DNA from 4 places in the Cedecea sp. NFIX57 genome. Region 2 is predicted to be linked to each of the others. Evidence: predicted binding sites of a transcription regulator. Region 2 holds the regulator's gene; each other region holds the start of a gene.
What was found. The regulator CRP, encoded in region 2, controls carbon source genes, mostly activating them, when cyclic AMP is high. The targets are predictions, from matches to a motif close to ATGTGANNNNNNTCACAT.
Positions count from the first base shown of each region.

Region 1: a site for CRP is predicted at 2,337-2,354, ahead of bhsA (multiple stress resistance protein BhsA). Genes of this name have one in related genera too.
Region 3: a site for CRP is predicted at 1,712-1,729, ahead of rbsD (D-ribose pyranase). Genes of this name have one in related genera too.
Region 4: a site for CRP is predicted at 2,507-2,524, ahead of cytR (DNA-binding transcriptional regulator CytR). Genes of this name have one in related genera too.

Region 1 covers NZ_FXAS01000015.1:100,969-105,182, reverse strand. Annotated here, with positions in the region: gene mfd (transcription-repair coupling factor) at 1-776, shown strand, start outside; gene ldtC (L,D-transpeptidase LdtC) at 927-1,901, shown strand; gene bhsA (multiple stress resistance protein BhsA) at 2,007-2,264, opposite strand; gene B9Y90_RS14740 (TetR/AcrR family transcriptional regulator) at 2,512-3,147, shown strand; gene B9Y90_RS14735 (siderophore-interacting protein) at 3,177-4,067, opposite strand; gene B9Y90_RS14730 (MFS transporter) at 4,083-4,214, opposite strand, start outside.
Region 2 covers NZ_FXAS01000003.1:14,311-18,524, forward strand. Annotated here, with positions in the region: gene B9Y90_RS02750 (phosphoribulokinase) at 1-828, shown strand, start outside; gene B9Y90_RS02755 (OsmC family protein) at 865-1,269, opposite strand; gene crp (cAMP-activated global transcriptional regulator CRP) at 1,583-2,215, shown strand; gene B9Y90_RS02765 (YccS/YhfK family putative transporter) at 2,278-4,214, shown strand, end outside.
Region 3 covers NZ_FXAS01000016.1:119,717-123,930, reverse strand. Annotated here, with positions in the region: gene rbsA (ribose ABC transporter ATP-binding protein RbsA) at 1-1,198, opposite strand, end outside; gene rbsD (D-ribose pyranase) at 1,209-1,628, opposite strand; gene kup (low affinity potassium transporter Kup) at 1,882-3,750, opposite strand; gene ravA (ATPase RavA) at 3,975-4,214, shown strand, end outside.
Region 4 covers NZ_FXAS01000024.1:46,466-50,679, forward strand. Annotated here, with positions in the region: gene hslV (ATP-dependent protease subunit HslV) at 1-205, opposite strand, end outside; gene ftsN (cell division protein FtsN) at 295-1,338, opposite strand; gene cytR (DNA-binding transcriptional regulator CytR) at 1,428-2,462, opposite strand; gene priA (primosomal protein N') at 2,624-4,214, opposite strand, start outside.

The DNA.
Region 1 (4,214 bases), on a different contig from region 2:
TTGGTCTGGCGCAGCTTCACCAGCTGCGTGGCCGCGTCGGACGTTCTCACCACCAGGCCTATGCCTGGCTGCTGACACCGCATCCGAAAGCGATGACCACGGACGCGCAAAAGCGCCTGGAGGCGATTGCCTCGCTGGAAGATTTAGGTGCCGGGTTCGCATTAGCTACCCACGACCTGGAAATTCGCGGGGCGGGCGAGCTGCTGGGAGAAGACCAGAGCGGGCAGATGGAAACTATCGGCTTCTCGCTCTACATGGAGCTGCTGGAAAACGCCGTCGATGCGCTGAAAGAGGGCCGAGAGCCTTCTCTGGAAGATCTCACCAACAGCCAGACGGAAGTCGAGCTGCGGATGCCCGCCCTGCTGCCGGATGATTTTATTCCCGACGTCAATACGCGCCTGTCGTTCTATAAGCGCATCGCCAGCGCCAAAGGCGAGCACGAACTGGACGAGCTGAAAGTCGAGCTGATCGACCGATTTGGCCTTCTGCCGGATGCGGCGCGTAATCTGCTGGATATCGCCGCGCTGCGCCAGCAGGCACAAAAGCTGGGCGTGCGTAAGATTGAAGGCAATGAAAAAGGCGGCACCATCGAGTTCGCGGAGAAAAACCACGTTGATCCGGTGTGGCTGATTGGCCTGCTGCAGAAGCAGCCGCAGCACTACCGCCTGGATGGCCCTATCCGACTGAAGTTCTTCCAGGAGCTTGAGGATCGGAAAACGCGCATGGAATGGGTGCGTAACTTTATGCGCAACCTGGCGGAAAACGCCGCGGCCTGATGCCTCTGCGCCTTACCGCCCGGTAAGGCGCAATTTTCTGTGACATTTACACATCCTTTGCAATCCCCAGGACTTCCCGACACGCAGTTCAGCGATAATTGGCGTTTATCTGCCTCAATAATTAGCCATTAATATCGCAGGGTTTAAGCTATGTTTGCATCGCGTACTTTGTCTTTCCGCCGCTGGTTTACCGCCGCAGCCTTACTGGGCGCCGCGGCCATGGCGCTGCCCGCCAGCGCTAACGATTATCCGCTTCCCACCGCTAACAGCCGCCTGATCGGCAAAAACCTGTTCCATCAGGTTGAAAACGATGGTGGTTCACTGGAGGCTATTGCCAAAAAATACAACGTCGGTTTCCTGGCATTGCTGCAGGCCAACCCGGGCGTGGATCCTTATGTTCCCCGTGCCGGGAGCGTGCTGACAATCCCGCGCCAGATGCTGCTGCCGGATGTCCCGCGCGAGGGCATTGTGATTAACCTTGCCGAACTGCGCCTGTACTACTTCCCTGCCGGGAAAAACAGCGTCACCGTTTACCCGATTGGCATTGGCCAGTTGGGAGGCGATACGCTGACGCCGACAATGGTGACAAAAATCTCCGATAAACGCGCTAACCCGACCTGGACGCCAACGGCCAATATTCGTGCGCGTTACCTGGCACAAGGGATCAAGCTCCCGGCCGTAGTTCCTGCCGGGCCGGATAACCCGATGGGGCACCACGCGATTCGCCTGGCGGCGTTCGGCGGCGTGTACCTGCTGCACGGCACCAACGCCGACTTCGGCATCGGTATGCGCGTCAGCTCCGGCTGTATCCGCCTGCGCGACGGCGATATTAAAGCGCTGTTTAACACGGTTCCGGTCGGCACTTCGGTTCGCATCATCAACACGCCAATCAAAGCTTCCGTTGAGCCGGACGGCTCCCGCCTGGTTGAAGTTCACCAGCCGCTGTCCAAAGCGATTGATGACGACCCGAAAGTCCTGCCGATTGTTCTGAACGAGCAGATGACGCAGTTCCGCAATGCACCTAAAACCGATGCGCAGGTGATGGAACAGGCCATGGAGCATCGTTCCGGGATGCCGGTCAACGTCAATGCCCATGTGGCCGACCAACCAGCAAACGAAATCTAAGTTCAGGTTTTAGACGTAAAAAAAGGCCCTGTCTTGCGACAGGGCCTTTTGCTTGCAGTGGCATATAACGAATAAGGTCAAACGTATTGAGGGTTAACGTCTGGCTTATTTATAGATGACGGCAGTACCGTGCAGGGTGTTCGGACCGTTAACGGAGGTAATACGGAACGATTTAGCGCCCATTGCATCGGCCTTCGCGGCCAACTGTTCTTCCAGGGAAGAGAGGTTGCTGCCCGCATCGGCGCTGATAGTGCCGACTTTTTGCTGGCCGGCAGGCGTGGCGGAGACTTCTACAGCCGCAAAGCTTGCAAATGAGAGTGAGCTAATGACGGCGGCAGCGAACAGCGTAGTTAAGGTTTTCATGATTCAGGTCCTAAGCAGGTGAATGTTAGGTCGTTAAACTTAATTAGTTAACGATCGATAACTAAATCATAAACGTGATCTACATCACGCGTCAACACATTTTAATAACGACCGTTAACTAATTAAAAAAAACGCTATTTTTCATTGTGATAAGAAATAATTATTTTTCATAACATGGCGCTGGCTACCGCCGCCGATTATTTTTATAATAAGTGTTCACTAATTAGACAGAGGTTAAACGGCAGGTATGGCAACCGAGACATTAAGTTGCAGCAAAAAAAGCCGTGGCCGTCCAAAGGTGTTTGACAGGGAAGCAGCACTCGACAAGGCCATGACACTCTTCTGGCAGCATGGCTATGAAGCAACATCCATGGCGCATCTGGTAGAAGCCACCGGGGCAAAAGCCCCAACGCTCTATGCGGAGTTCATCAACAAAGAAGGGTTGTTTCGCGCGGTGCTGGATCGCTATATCGCGCGCTTTGCGGCTAAGCACGAGGCCTGCCTGTTTTGTGAAGAGCAGACCATGGAAGCCGCGCTGGAGAACTATCTTTCCGCGGTCGCGCAATGCTTTACCGACAAGAGCACGCCCGCTGGTTGCTTTATCATTTGCACCTCATCCGTGCTGGCCGCGTCGTCGGAAGACATCGCCGCGACGATAAAAGCCCGCCATGCCGTGCAGGAACAAACGCTGGTGCGTTTCCTTGAAATGCGCCAGCAAAAAGGCGAGATCCCGGCGGAGCGCAATATTCGCTGCCTGGCGAAATACCTGTGCTGCATCATTCAGGGGATGTCGGTCAGCGCCCGCGAGAACGCCAGCTATGAAGAGTTAATGCAGATTGTGAAAACCACGGTGATGTTAATGCCGCAGCTGAAGAAGATCTGATTATGGGGCGGCCAATGGCCGCCCTTTTACTAACGAACTCGCCCTTTCGCCCAGTAGGCCATAAAGTTAATCGCTTCATGTTCAACGCCGCGCTCGCCGATCAAATGGCGGCGCAGCAGCTTAACCACCGTCGACTCCGCCGCGACCCAGCCGTAAAACTCGTTGCTGCCGGTGGTGGCTTTATCCCACAGCAGTTCGCCTTCGGCCTCTTCCTGAACAGCTTCATGATGGCCGCTTTCCGGCACCCTCGCCTGCATTTTTACCGCCTGAATCAGGCATTCGCCGTGGGTGGCAGAGACGGTTTTGCGCGGCAGCCAGTTGATCTCGGCGAAGCCATAGGCGCTTAAGTCCACGCAGTCCCCCTCGTCCGGCACTTCAAAAAAGGCCTGTATTTTTGGTGGCTGAGCCTGGCGAGCCAGCATTTCCAGAATGCCGCGAGCGGCTGGCAAAGCAGTTTCATCGGCGATAATCAGCGCATTGCGTAACCCGGCAGGCGGCGTCCATTCATAGCCGCCGCTGTCTTCCGGATGGGCGGCGTTGGGGGCCACAATCTGGATAGCATCACCGGGGACAGAATTAATCGCCCATGCGGAGGCCGGGCCTTCGGTGCCGTGGCTGACAAATTCCACCGTCACTTCCTGCCGGGCAGGATCGACATGGCGCAGCGTATAGGTACGGATCACCGGGCGCTTCTCCTTCGGCATCCCCTGGGCAATCTGGTACCACTGCCCTTCGGCAGGCAGTGACGGCGGCGTCCCGTCTTCGGACGGAAACAGCATTTTAATACGCTGATCCGGCGAGTCACATTTCATCTGCGCCACATCAGGCCCGCTAAACACCAGACTCAGCAGCGAAGGCGACACGGCCGTTTTCCGCGCCAGTTGAACGTTAAACAGACGATAGCCCTGAACTCCAGCCATAACTTTTCCTTACGCTTAAATTGCAGAATGACGTGAACGGTGGCGACTGCGCCAGATAACGCCAGACACCACGGTAAATAATACGGCGGCTAAAAAGGCCACCATAATCAGCGCCGCCTCGGCCCCGGTTTTAGACACCAGCGGCAC
Region 2 (4,214 bases):
GGCGCCGGAACGACAACCACCAGCCTCGCTTTTCGCAAAATTTTCCAGCAGCTCAACCTGCGCGCCGCCGAAGTTGAAGGCGACAGTTTCCACCGTTATACCCGTCCGGAAATGGACATGGCTATCCGCAAGGCACGGGATGCCGGCCGCCATATTAGTTACTTTGGGCCAGAAGCCAACGATTTCGGGCTATTGGAACAAACCTTTATCGAGTACGGCCAGACCGGCAAAGGGCAATCGCGTAAATACCTGCATACCTACGATGAAGCCGTGCCGTGGAATCAGGTACCGGGAACGTTTACCCCCTGGCAGCCGCTCCCGGAGCCCACTGACGTCCTGTTTTATGAAGGTCTTCACGGCGGCGTGGTCACCCCTCAGCATAACGTCGCCGACTGCGTCGATTTATTGGTAGGCGTGGTGCCCATCGTTAACCTGGAATGGATCCAGAAACTGGTGCGCGACACCAGCGAGCGTGGGCATTCGCGGGAAGCGGTGATGGATTCCGTTGTGCGCTCCATGGATGATTACATCAACTTCATTACCCCACAATTCTCACGTACCCATATCAACTTCCAGCGCGTTCCGACGGTGGATACTTCTAACCCGTTTGCCGCCCGGGCCATTCCGTCGCTGGACGAAAGCTTCGTGGTCATTCACTTCCGCGGGCTGGACGACATCGACTTCCCTTATTTGCTGGCGATGTTGCAGGGGTCGTTTATCTCCCACATTAATACATTGGTGGTGCCGGGAGGGAAAATGGGGCTGGCGATGGAGCTGATCATGGCCCCGTTGGTGCAGAGGCTGGCGGAAGGCAGGAAAATTGCCTGATGGCGTAAGGGCGGTTTGTACACCGCCCTTTTCTACTTATGCTTCAATAAGTTCGTAGCTGTGGCTAATCTCTGCGGCTTTCTCCAGCATCAACGTCACCGAGCAATATTTCTCTGCAGTCAGCTCAACGGCGCGGGCAACCGCACTTTCTTTCAGCTCTTTACCACTCACAACAAAATGCAGATGGATGTGGGTAAACAGGCGTGGCGCTTCTTCACGACGTTCGGAAGTCAGTTTCACCTCACAATCCGTCACCTCATGACGGCCTTTTTGCAGAATCGACACCACGTCAATTGAGCTACAACCACCCGCGGCCATCAGCAGCATTTCCATCGGACTTGGCGCTTTATCCCCGGAGTTGCCGTCCATCAGAATTTGGTGGCCAGAAGCGGATTCACCGAGGAAAGTCATGCCTTCCACCCATTTAACTCTTGCCTGCATTTTACTTACTCCCGTTGAGAAAATATTCTTTCAGATTACGCGTCTACGTGAAAACTGGCAACGTAAGGCGATCCAGGTCATGCTGAAACGAGACAATACAAGACACTTACCAAAAGCTATGCTAAAACAATCCGGATGCTGCTGCGATACAGAGACGTTTATGCCGTAAGCAGAGGAAACGACTAATTACAGGCCGCAGGGTTAACCTGCCCGCCAGCTCCCAGGGCTTGGGAAAATTTCACGATTGCAACGCCAGACAAGAGGTTTCACGTCTTGTCTTTGGTAGCCAGTTTATAACAGAGGATAACCGCGCATGGTGCTTGGCAAACCGCAAACAGACCCGACTCTCGAATGGTTCTTGTCTCATTGCCACATTCATAAGTATCCGTCGAAGAGCACGCTGATTCACCAGGGTGAAAAGGCGGAGACGCTGTACTACATCGTCAAAGGCTCCGTAGCTGTTCTGATTAAAGATGAAGAAGGCAAGGAGATGATCCTTTCTTATCTGAATCAGGGTGATTTCATTGGTGAATTAGGTTTATTCGAAGAAGGTCAGGAGCGTAGCGCCTGGGTTCGTGCCAAGACCGCCTGTGAAGTAGCTGAAATTTCCTATAAAAAATTCCGTCAGCTGATTCAGGTCAACCCGGACATCCTGATGCGCCTTTCTTCCCAGATGGCACGCCGCCTGCAGGTCACCTCTGAGAAAGTCGGCAACCTCGCGTTCCTCGACGTGACCGGCCGTATCGCTCAGACGTTGCTTAACCTGGCTAAACAGCCGGATGCCATGACCCACCCGGACGGGATGCAAATCAAAATCACCCGCCAGGAAATCGGTCAGATCGTGGGCTGCTCCCGCGAAACCGTTGGCCGTATTCTGAAAATGCTGGAAGATCAGAACCTCATTTCCGCCCACGGTAAAACGATTGTCGTTTACGGCACACGTTAATTAGCCCTTATAAAGGCGTGTGGCTTCGGTAACACGCCTTTTTTGTCTCTACAATTCAGGCTATGTGGAAGAGATTAATTTACCACCCGGAAGTTAACTACGCGCTGAGGCAAACGCTGGTGCTGTGTCTTCCCGTGGCTATCGGCCTACTGCTTGGCAGCCTGCAAAACGGCCTGCTCTTCTCGTTAGTTCCCGCCTGCTGCAACATTGCCGGGCTGGACACACCGCACAAACGCTTCTTCAAACGTTTGATTATCGGCGGCAGCCTGTTCGCCCTCAGCAGCCTTATCCTGCAGCTTCTGCTGCTTTATACCCACATCCCGCTGCCGGCGATATTGATCGTCATGGCTCTGCTGCTCGGCGTCACGGCGGAAATCAGCTCACTTCACGCACGCCTGCTGCCCGCGTCGCTGATCGCCGCTATTTTTACGCTCAGCATGGCCGGGAATATGCCGATCTGGAAACCCATGGTGCTCTATATCTTCGGCACCATCTGGTACGGCGCCTTCAACTGGTTTTGGTTCCGGCTATGGCGTGAACAGCCGCTCAGAGAGTCGCTCAGCCTGTTGTATCGCCAGCTTGCAGATTACTGCGAAGCAAAATACAGCCTGCTAACCCAGCACACCGATCCGGAAAAGGCGCTGCCGCCGCTGCTTGCCCGCCAGCAAAAAGCCGTCGACCTGATAACCACCTGTTATCAGCAGTTGCATATGCTGTCCGCCAACCAGCAAAACGGCTACAAGCGCCTGTTACGTGCTTTCCAGGTCGCGCTGGATTTGCAGGAGCACATTTCGGTTAGCCTGCATCAGCCGGAAGAGGTTCAGAAGCTGGTCGAGCAGAGCCATGCGGAAGCCGTGATCCGCTGGAATGCCCAAACCATCGCCGCGCGCCTGCGCGTGCTGGCAGACGATATTCTTTATCACCGCTACCCAACGCGTTTTACCATGGACAAGCAAATCGACGCGCTGGAAAAAATCGCCCGCCAGAACCCGGACAATCCTGTGGGGCAGTTCTGCCATTACCACTTCAGCCGCATTGCCCGGGTACTGAAAACCCAGCGGCCGCTGTACGTGAGGGATTTAATGGAGGACAGGGAACGCCGTTTACCGTTTTTCCCGGCCCTGAAAAGCTATCTCTCGTTCAAATCCTCCGCTTTGCGCAGCTCCGCACGTTTAGGCGTGATGCTGACCATTGCCAGCCTGCTGGGCTCCTTCTTACACTTGCCAAAGCCGTATTGGATCCTGATGACGGTGATGTTCGTGACGCAAAACGGCTATGGTGCAACGCGGGTGCGCATCGTTCACAGGGCGGCAGGCACCATGGCAGGGCTGTGTATAGCGGGTATCACCCTGCACTTCCACGTCCCGGACAGCTACACCCTGCTGGCGATGTTAATGATTACGCTGGTGAGCTACCTGTTTATCCGCAAAAGCTACGGCTGGGCCACCATCGGTTTCACCGTCACGGCGGTATATACCCTGCAGCTCATCACCCTCAGCGCCGAGAGTTACATCATTCCCCGGCTCATAGACACCCTGCTCGGCTGCCTGATTGCCTTTGGCGGCATGATCTGGCTCTGGCCACAGTGGCAAACCGGCCTGCTGCGCCAGAACGCCCACGACGCATTGGAGGCGGATCAGGACGCTATTCGGCTGATATTAAGCAACGATCCGGAGCCCACCCCGCTGGCCTGGCAGCGTATGCGGGTCAACCAGGCGCACAACGCGCTGTTCAACTCGCTCAATCAGGCGATGCAAGAGCCAGGATTTAACTCTCACTACCTGGCAGACATGAAACTCTGGGTGACGCACAGCCAGTTCATCGTCGAGCATATCAACGCCATGACCACACTGGCGCGCGAGCACAACATGCTGACGCCGGACCTGGCGCAAAAGTATCTGCAGTCTTGTGAAATTGGGTTACAGCGCTGCCAGCAAAGGCTGGAGTATGACGGGCCTGGGGGGTCGAACGACGCCAATATTCTGGAACCGGATACGCT
Region 3 (4,214 bases), on a different contig from region 2:
TACCGCCGGACAGCAGGCCAATCGGCTGCTCCATGGATGGCGTTTTGACGTTGAACAGACGAATAAAATCCTGCACCGCCTGCTGCTCATCTTTATGCTTCAGGCTGCCGGCCCCGCGGCTGAAATAACGCAGCGCGGTCAACGACATGTTCTCCTTCACTGACATCCCCAGAACCAGGCCATCACGCTTACGGTCTTCAGAGATATAAACGATGCCGTTAGCCAGCCCATCCTGCGGAGAGCGAGTCACCACTTCACGGCCATCCAGCGCCACGTAGCCACCGCTTCTCGGCAGCGCGCCATAAAGCACTTTCATCAATTCGGTACGCCCGGCGCCCATCAGCCCGGCAACGCCGAGGATTTCGCCTTGGCGTAGCGTGAAAGAAACATCCTTCACGCCTGGGCCGGATACGTTATCGACCCGCAGTCGAATATCGCCGGGCTGCTTGTCCAGATGCGGATACTGGTCTTCCAGCTTGCGGCCAACCATCATTTCGATCAGGGTATCTTCGGTAAGCGTGGAGACTTCGCGCTCGGCAATAAACTGCCCGTCACGCAGCACAGTCACGTCGTCGCACACCTCAAAAATCTCTTTCATACGGTGGGAGATATAAACGATGCCGCAGCCCTGAGCTTTCAGCTCACGGATAACGCGGAACAGCGACTCGGTTTCCGTATCGGTCAGCGCATCGGTCGGTTCATCCATGATGATGACTTTGGACTCAAAGCTCAGCACCTTGGCAATCTCAACCATTTGCTGATCGCCAATCGACAGCTCGCCCACCAGACGTTCGCTGGTGTAGCGTAAATTCAGCTTCGCCAGCAGCTTGTCGGCTTCGCGGTACATCTTCTTCCAGTCAATGTTGCCAAAATGCCCGACAAACTCGCGGCCAAGGAAGATGTTCTCCGCAATGCTGAGCTGCGGGATCAGGTTGAGTTCCTGGTGAATAATCCCGATACCGGCTTCCTGAGACGCTTTCGGCCCGCTAAAGGCGGTTTCTTTTCCCAGCCACAGCAGCGAACCGGCATCTTTGGTGTAGATCCCGGTCAGGACTTTCATCATCGTGGATTTGCCGGCGCCGTTTTCACCCACCAGCGCCATGGCGTGGCCCGGGTAGACGTTCAGCGCCGCGCCAGACAGGGCTTTCACCCCTGGGAACGATTTATCGATCCCTTTAAGTTGCAGTAAGGGTTCCATGCTGACCTCCTCAGAAGGTTACGCCGGCACAGAGAATGATATTCGCATACGGGGAACACTCCCCGCTGCGAATAACCGCATGTGCATCCGCGGTGTGCTGCTTGAACTGCTCATGGCTGATGTAACGAATAGTTATGGTGTTTCCCTGGTGTTTTTGCAGCTGCTCAATATGGCTGAGCAACGTTTCGTGAAGCGCGGGATTATGTTGTTTGATTTCAGAAGCAATGATTGCCGCCTCAACCTGCATTTCCTGCGTTACCACATCCACGACCTGCATAAAGCCCGGAACGCCGTGAGTTAATGCCAAATCAATGCGCTGAGTATTACGCGGAATTGGCAGCCCGGCATCGGCAACCACCAGCGTATCGGTGTGCCCCAGACGGGAGATAACGGCCGAAATATCAGCGTTAAGAACGGTACCTTTCTTCATTTTCCTGCTCCACTAGCGAAACGTTTCGCTGATAATGAGTGTAGGAAAAGATGTGGCGGTTAAACAACCACCAGGTTAAAGAAGTGTGATCAACATCGAAACGTTTCGCTAATAAATGCAAAACGGTACCTGGGTACCGTTTTTTAGTCTTTGCGCCCTCTCCTTGTGGGAGAGGATCGGGGTGAGGGCATCAGCATGCACCAATCAAAAAAATTGCCCGGTAAGCAGCTGCCACCGGGCAATATTAGAGGGGTTAAATCTCGACCTGGGTACCCAGTTCGATAACCCTGTTCGGCGGGATCTCAAACTGGTCAGGCGCGCGCAGGGCATTTCGCTGCAGGGCAAGGAAAAGCTTGCCGCGCAGGCGGAGATACCACGGGCGCTTGCCGATAATCAGCGACTCATGCGACATGAAGAACGAGGTTTCCATCATCCGGCAGCTCAGGCCTTCCAGACCACAGCGGTGGAAAATCTCTTCCACATTCGGCGTTTCACGCCAGCCGTAGCTGGCCACCACACGCCAGAAGGTGGGCGACAGCTGCTCAATAGAAACGCGCTTAACGTTATGAACGTACGGAGCATCTTCAGTGCGCAGCGTCAGCAGAACGACTCGCTCGTGCAGCACTTTGTTGTGCTTGAGGTTATGCAGCATGGCAAACGGGATCACGTTCAACGCGCGGGACATATAAACCGCGGTGCCCGGCACGCGAACCGGCGGAGACTTCTCAAGGGACGCAATCATCGCTTCCAGCGAGTTACCGTGCTCGTGCATACGGCGCAGCAGGCGGAAACGCTCGCTCTTCCACGTCGTCATGATAGTAAACATGACGAGGCCCAGCGTGAGCGGCAGCCAGCCGCCAGAGACGATTTTCTCGAGGTTAGCGGAGAATAGCGGCACGTCGATAAACAAGAAGCCCACGCACATCAGGAGCACGGCAATTTTATTCCAGTGCCAGTTTTTGCGCGCGACGGTACAGCAGAGAATCGAGGTCAGCACCATCGTGCCGGTTACGGCGATGCCGTATGCCGCCGCCAGGTTGCTTGAATGTTCGAAGCTAACGATGACGATCACCACGGCGATATACAGAATCCAGTTAATCGCTGGAATGTAAATCTGCCCGGACTCCATTTCCGAGGTATGGATGATGCGCATTGGCGAGAGGTAACCCAGGCGAACCGCCTGACGCGTCAGCGAGAATACGCCGGAAATAACGGCCTGAGAGGCAATCACCGTTGCCAGCGTTGCCAGGACCAATAGCGGGATCAGCGCCCAGTCTGGTGCCAGCAAGAAGAACGGGTTTTTAATCGCTTCCGGGTTCTTTAACAGCAGAGCGCCCTGACCAAAATAGTTAAGGACTAATGAAGGCAGAACCGCGATAAACCATGCAATGCGAATCGGGAGCTTACCAAAGTGCCCCATATCGGCATACAGCGCCTCAACGCCGGTGATTGCCAGCACAACCGCCCCGAGAGCAACGAACGACACGGCTTTGTACTGCACGAAGAAATTCACCGCCCAGGCCGGGTTAAGTGCCTGCAGAACTTCTGGGTTGCCGATAATACTGCGTGCGCCCAAAACGGCGAGCGTCAGGAACCACAGCAGCATAACTGGCGCGAACAACTTACCCACGATGCCAGTGCCGTGCTTCTGAATCATAAACAGCAGCGTCAGAACAATAATAGAGAGGGGAACAATGTACTGATCGAGCTGCGGTGCGGCTATCTCAAGGCCCTCTATGGCCGACATCACCGATATCGCCGGCGTGATAACCACCTCGCCGTAGAAGAAACTGCCGCCAATCAACCCCATGATCACCAGGACAGAAGTCATTCGCGCCGTCGTATTACGCCCGGCAAGCGACATTAGCGTTAAGATCCCGCCTTCCCCGGCGTTATCCGCCCGCATCACGAAGGTGAGATATTTGATGGAGACGACCAGAACCAACAGCCAAAAAATTAACGACAAAAAGCCAAACACGGCGTCGCGTTCAACGCCAAACCCAAACTGCCCGGACAGGCATTCGCGAAGGGTATAAAGCGGGCTGGTACCAATATCACCGTACACAACCCCGATAGCAGCCAGCGTAACGGCCGGCAACGATTGTTTATTATCAGCGCTCATAGACTAATCTTTTGTTGGAATCCCGAAAACGTGTGCTTAGTCCCTTGGCCCACAAAACGGCGCACAGTATGCACGATAATTGTGTAAATCGTACTCCTAAATGCATTTGACTTATCTCAGCTCAAACGTTGCATGCGGCATAATCAGCACATTAACTGGCTAAAAATAAACGCTATACTCGCGTTTCTCCACAGGGTTAACCGCGTAAGGATGCAAAGCTAATTATGGCTCAATCACATTTGCTGGCTGAAAGAATTTCTCGTCTCAGCCAGGCGCTGGAAAAGGGACTTTTTGAACGTCAGCACGCCGTTCGTCTCTGTTTGCTAGCGGCGCTGAGCGGCGAAAGCGTCTTTTTACTTGGCCCGCCAGGCATTGCAAAAAGCCTGATAGCCCGCCGCCTTAAATTCGCCTTTCGCGAAGCACGCGCCTTTGAATATCTAATGACTCGCTTCTCAACGCCAGAA
Region 4 (4,214 bases), on a different contig from region 2:
GATGCATTTCCAGCTTGCGCTCAAACAATTCGAACAGCGTGAAGGCATCCGCAGTGCCGCCGGCAAAGCCTGCGATCACTTTATCGTTGTACAGGCGACGTACTTTTTTGACGTTACCTTTCATGACGGTATTACCCAGCGTGGCCTGGCCATCGCCGGCAATAACCACATGGCCGTTACGACGTACACTTACTATTGTTGTCACGATCGGACCCCTTTTGCATCAGCTAAACAGGAGCCCTGCGCGGTGCGCAGGGCCTAATGCCATTATAAATGGGGGGCAATTTTGGGGTTTCAACCCCCGGCAGCAAGACGAATACAGCTGGTATGTCCAGCCATCTTCAGCCGATTGATGGTGCCATCGGCATTGTCTTTACCTTTGATTGGCCCAATGACGACGCGGTTCCAGCCGTTATTGGTGGTAATGCGGGAATCAAAGCCTTCAAACGCCAGCTGAGCACGAACGGTTTCCGCCTGCTCGCTGCCTTTAAACGAACCACACTGCACCATCCAGCGTTTTTCGTCTTTTTTCTCCTGAGCAGCAGGAGCCTGCTTAGCCACTTCTGGCTCACGCGTAATTGGCGCTGGCTGCACTTCACGCTGAACCGGTTTGGTTTGCTGTGGCGCTTTTTGCTGGCTGTGCGGTGGCGTTTGCAGCAGATCCTGATAAGGCTGCTGATTATTTGCCGTAGAGGTTTTCGGCTGTTGCTGCTGCACGGTTTTTGGCTGCTGATAAGGCTGCGTGGTTTGCTGCGTATTGCGCGGCTGCTGGTATGGCTGTTCCGCTACACGCTGCTGCACCCGTGGCTGCTGCGTTTGTGTATTCCACTGCTGCTGTTGTACAGGTTGAGTTTGCTGCACAATCTGTTTCTGGCGCTGCAGCGTTTGCTGGCGCTGGGCAGGGGTTTGCTCATTCCATGGGACTTCATTCAGCTGCGTAGGCTGCTGGCGCATATCCGCCTGCATTTGCTCCAGCAACTGACGCTGTTCGTTGGTCAGCTGGCTTTGGTTCATGACTTCGCCGCCGGCGGTAGGTTCGGTAGGCGCACGGACGCCGGGCTGGCGGTTTTCCAGCTCTTTAATATAACGCCAGCGCTCTTCCGGTTTTGGCGGCAAACCATTGCCGGTCACTTTGTGGCCAGGGAGCGCGTCAATCTCTTCTTTCTTATGGTGAGTAATAAAGTAAAGAGCACCGACAAAGGCCACCACGACTGCGGCCGCAATGGCAACCATCGTCGGAGAGACGGAGGGCAGACTACGTTGCTTTTTGCGGGGTGTACTTTTTTTGCGCCGCGTCCCTGCCGATTGCCCGCGGCTTACATAATCTCGTTGTGCCACTATCGTTTCGCTGTCTTTATTCGTTTATCAGTCCGCCATGTTACTTAAGGGGCGGGGCTTTGACCAGTTTATGCAGTCTTAAAAACGGCTCAATTTCTGCTGCCGGGCGCGGCGGTGCTGCCTCGCTCAATAAGATCGCAGTCCAGCAGGCGTGAACCGCTGTTAACGTTTTGGCCGTTCATGTTGTCCAGCAATAGCAGCATAGCTTCCTTACCAATATCGAAACGGGGTTGCGCGACGGTGGTGAGGGGCGGGTCACAGAACTGCGACAGGGCAATGTCGTCGAAGCCCATAATCGATAAATCTTCCGGCACTTTAAGCCCGCTGCGTTTCGCCTGAGAAAGCGCACCCAGCGCCATTACGTCACTATGGCAGAAAATAGCCGTTGGGGGTTCGGGCAGAGCAATAAGCTGTGCCAGTGCTGCGGCGCCTGCTTCATAGGTAAAATCGCCGCGCGCAATATAGTGAGGATCGACGACGATACCGTTGCGGCGAAGCGCCTGAACGTATCCCTGTAAGCGATAATGGCAAAGCGGCATTTCTTCAGGCCCGGCAATACAGGCGATGCGCTGATGCCCCAGCTCTTGCAGATAGTAAACGGCGTTAAAGGCGGCGGTCAGATTGTCGATATGCACCGTGGGCAGTTCCAGCTCAGGGGCAAACTCATTGGCCATGACCATCGGCGGCAGGTTGCGTTGCTCTTCTTTGCTGGCGTCAAACGGCAGGCGTGAGCCCAGCAGCAGCATGCCATCAATTTGTTTGGTGATGATCAGGTCGATGAAGGTTTTTTCCTGCTGATTTTGGTGGGCGCAATCGCCAATCAGCACGAGATAGCCGTGTGAAGCTGCGGTGACTTCAATCCCGCGAATGATTTCGCTGAAAAACGGATCGCAGATATCCGGCACGATGACCAGAATAGTGCGTGATTCGCTGCGCTTGATGTTACGCCCCAGAGAATGTGGCAAATACCCCACTTCAATCGCCGCCTGTTCCACGCGATTACGGGTGCTTTGTGAAACTTTGTCCGGGTTCATTAAGGCGCGGGATACCGTTGCAGTAGACACTTTTGCCTGCACGGCGACATCTTTCATGGTGGCATTCACCACCGGTTTCTTCGGCTTCACTTCTTCTCCTCACATGCACGCCGCTATCGTCAACACTCCTGTGTGTCTGACAGTCATCACATTCTTAGCAGAAGTTGGCTGTAAGCGGTTACAAATTTTTCATAAGAAATGTGATGAGTATTAGATTTTTCGATCGGCTTCGCATAACCAGCCCGATTGTGCTACCCGTCGATAGGGTCGACATCCAGCATCCACTTCACTTTCCGGGCTTCAGGCAGCGTGTTGACCAGCGTGAGCGAGTGGCTGACCAGCTTTTGCAGGCGCCCGCGCGATGGGTGCTGCAGCAAGATTTGCCAGCGAAAACGCCCGCCGCGTTTGGGCTGCAGCGAAGGGACTGGCCCCATGATCCAGAGCTGCTCATCGCGCAGCGGGCTGGCTTCCAGCAGATTACGTAACTGCTGCAAAAATAGCGGTGCCTGGTGGTTGTTCTGATCTTCGGCCCGGATCAACACATGGCTGGTATACGGCGGCAAAAATACCGTTTGGCGCTCGTTCAATGCCTGACTGGAAAACGCATCGTAGCCTTTGGTCAGCAGCGTTTGCAGCAAAGGGTGTTCAGGATGGTGCGTTTGCAGCAGGACTTCACCTTGCTTACCGGCTCGGCCCGCCCGGCCAGAAACCTGGACGTAGAGCTGGGCAAAGCGTTCGGCGGCACGGAAATCTGCTGAGAAAAGCGCGCCGTCTACATCAAGTAAGGCGACCAGCGTGACATCAGGGAAGTGGTGGCCTTTAGCCAGCATCTGGGTGCCGATAAGAATACGTGCGCCGCCCCGGTGCACTTCGGCCAACTGTTGTTCCAGCGCGCCTTTACGGCTGGTGGTATCGCGGTCGATACGAGAAATCGGTACGTTCGGGAACAGCGGCTCAAGGCTGTGTTCAAGCTGTTCAGTCCCCATTCCTACTGGAACCAGATGTGTGGAACCGCACTGTGGGCACTGCTGCGGGATCGCGCGCTGGCTGTCGCAATGGTGGCAGCGCAGGTGGCGCTGGCCCTGGTGCAGCGTGTAGTAATGATCGCACCTTGCGCATTCCGCAATCCAGCCGCATTCGTGGCAGAGCAGGGCAGGAGCGAAGCCGCGGCGGTTGAGGAAAAGGATCACCTGGTTATCTGCGGCAAGATGTTCGCCGATCTTTTTAATAAGTGCAGGGGCTAAACCTGCTTTGAGCTGCTGCCCTTTCAGATCGACAACCTGCTGATGAGCCGGGCGCGCGTTTCCGGCTCTTTTGGTCAGGCGTAACTGGCGATATTTTCCCACCTGAACATTGTGCAGGGTTTCTAATGCTGGCGTTGCCGAGCCGAGAATGATCGGAATGTTTTCAGCATGTGCCCGGTAAACAGCTAAATCGCGAGCGTGATAACGCCAGCCTTCTTGCTGTTTATAGGAACTGTCATGCTCCTCATCGATGACGATGACGCCGAGACGACAGAACGGCGTGAACAGAGAGGAGCGGGTACCAATGACGATGGCTGCCTCACCGCTGCGTGCTTTTAGCCACACGCTGAGCCTTTCGCTGTCATTCAGCCCGGAGTGCAGGACTTCAACCGGCGCGTTAAAGCGCTCCCGGAAGCGGGCGATAGTTTGCGGAGTCAGGCCAATTTCCGGCACCAGCACTAAAGCCTGCTTGCCCTGCGCCAGCACATTTTCAAGCACGCTGAGGTAAACCTCAGTTTTGCCGGAACCCGTGATGCCGGCGAGCAGCCAGGCGGAGAAATGGTCTGATTCACTGTGGATAGCCCCTACGGCGGTAGCC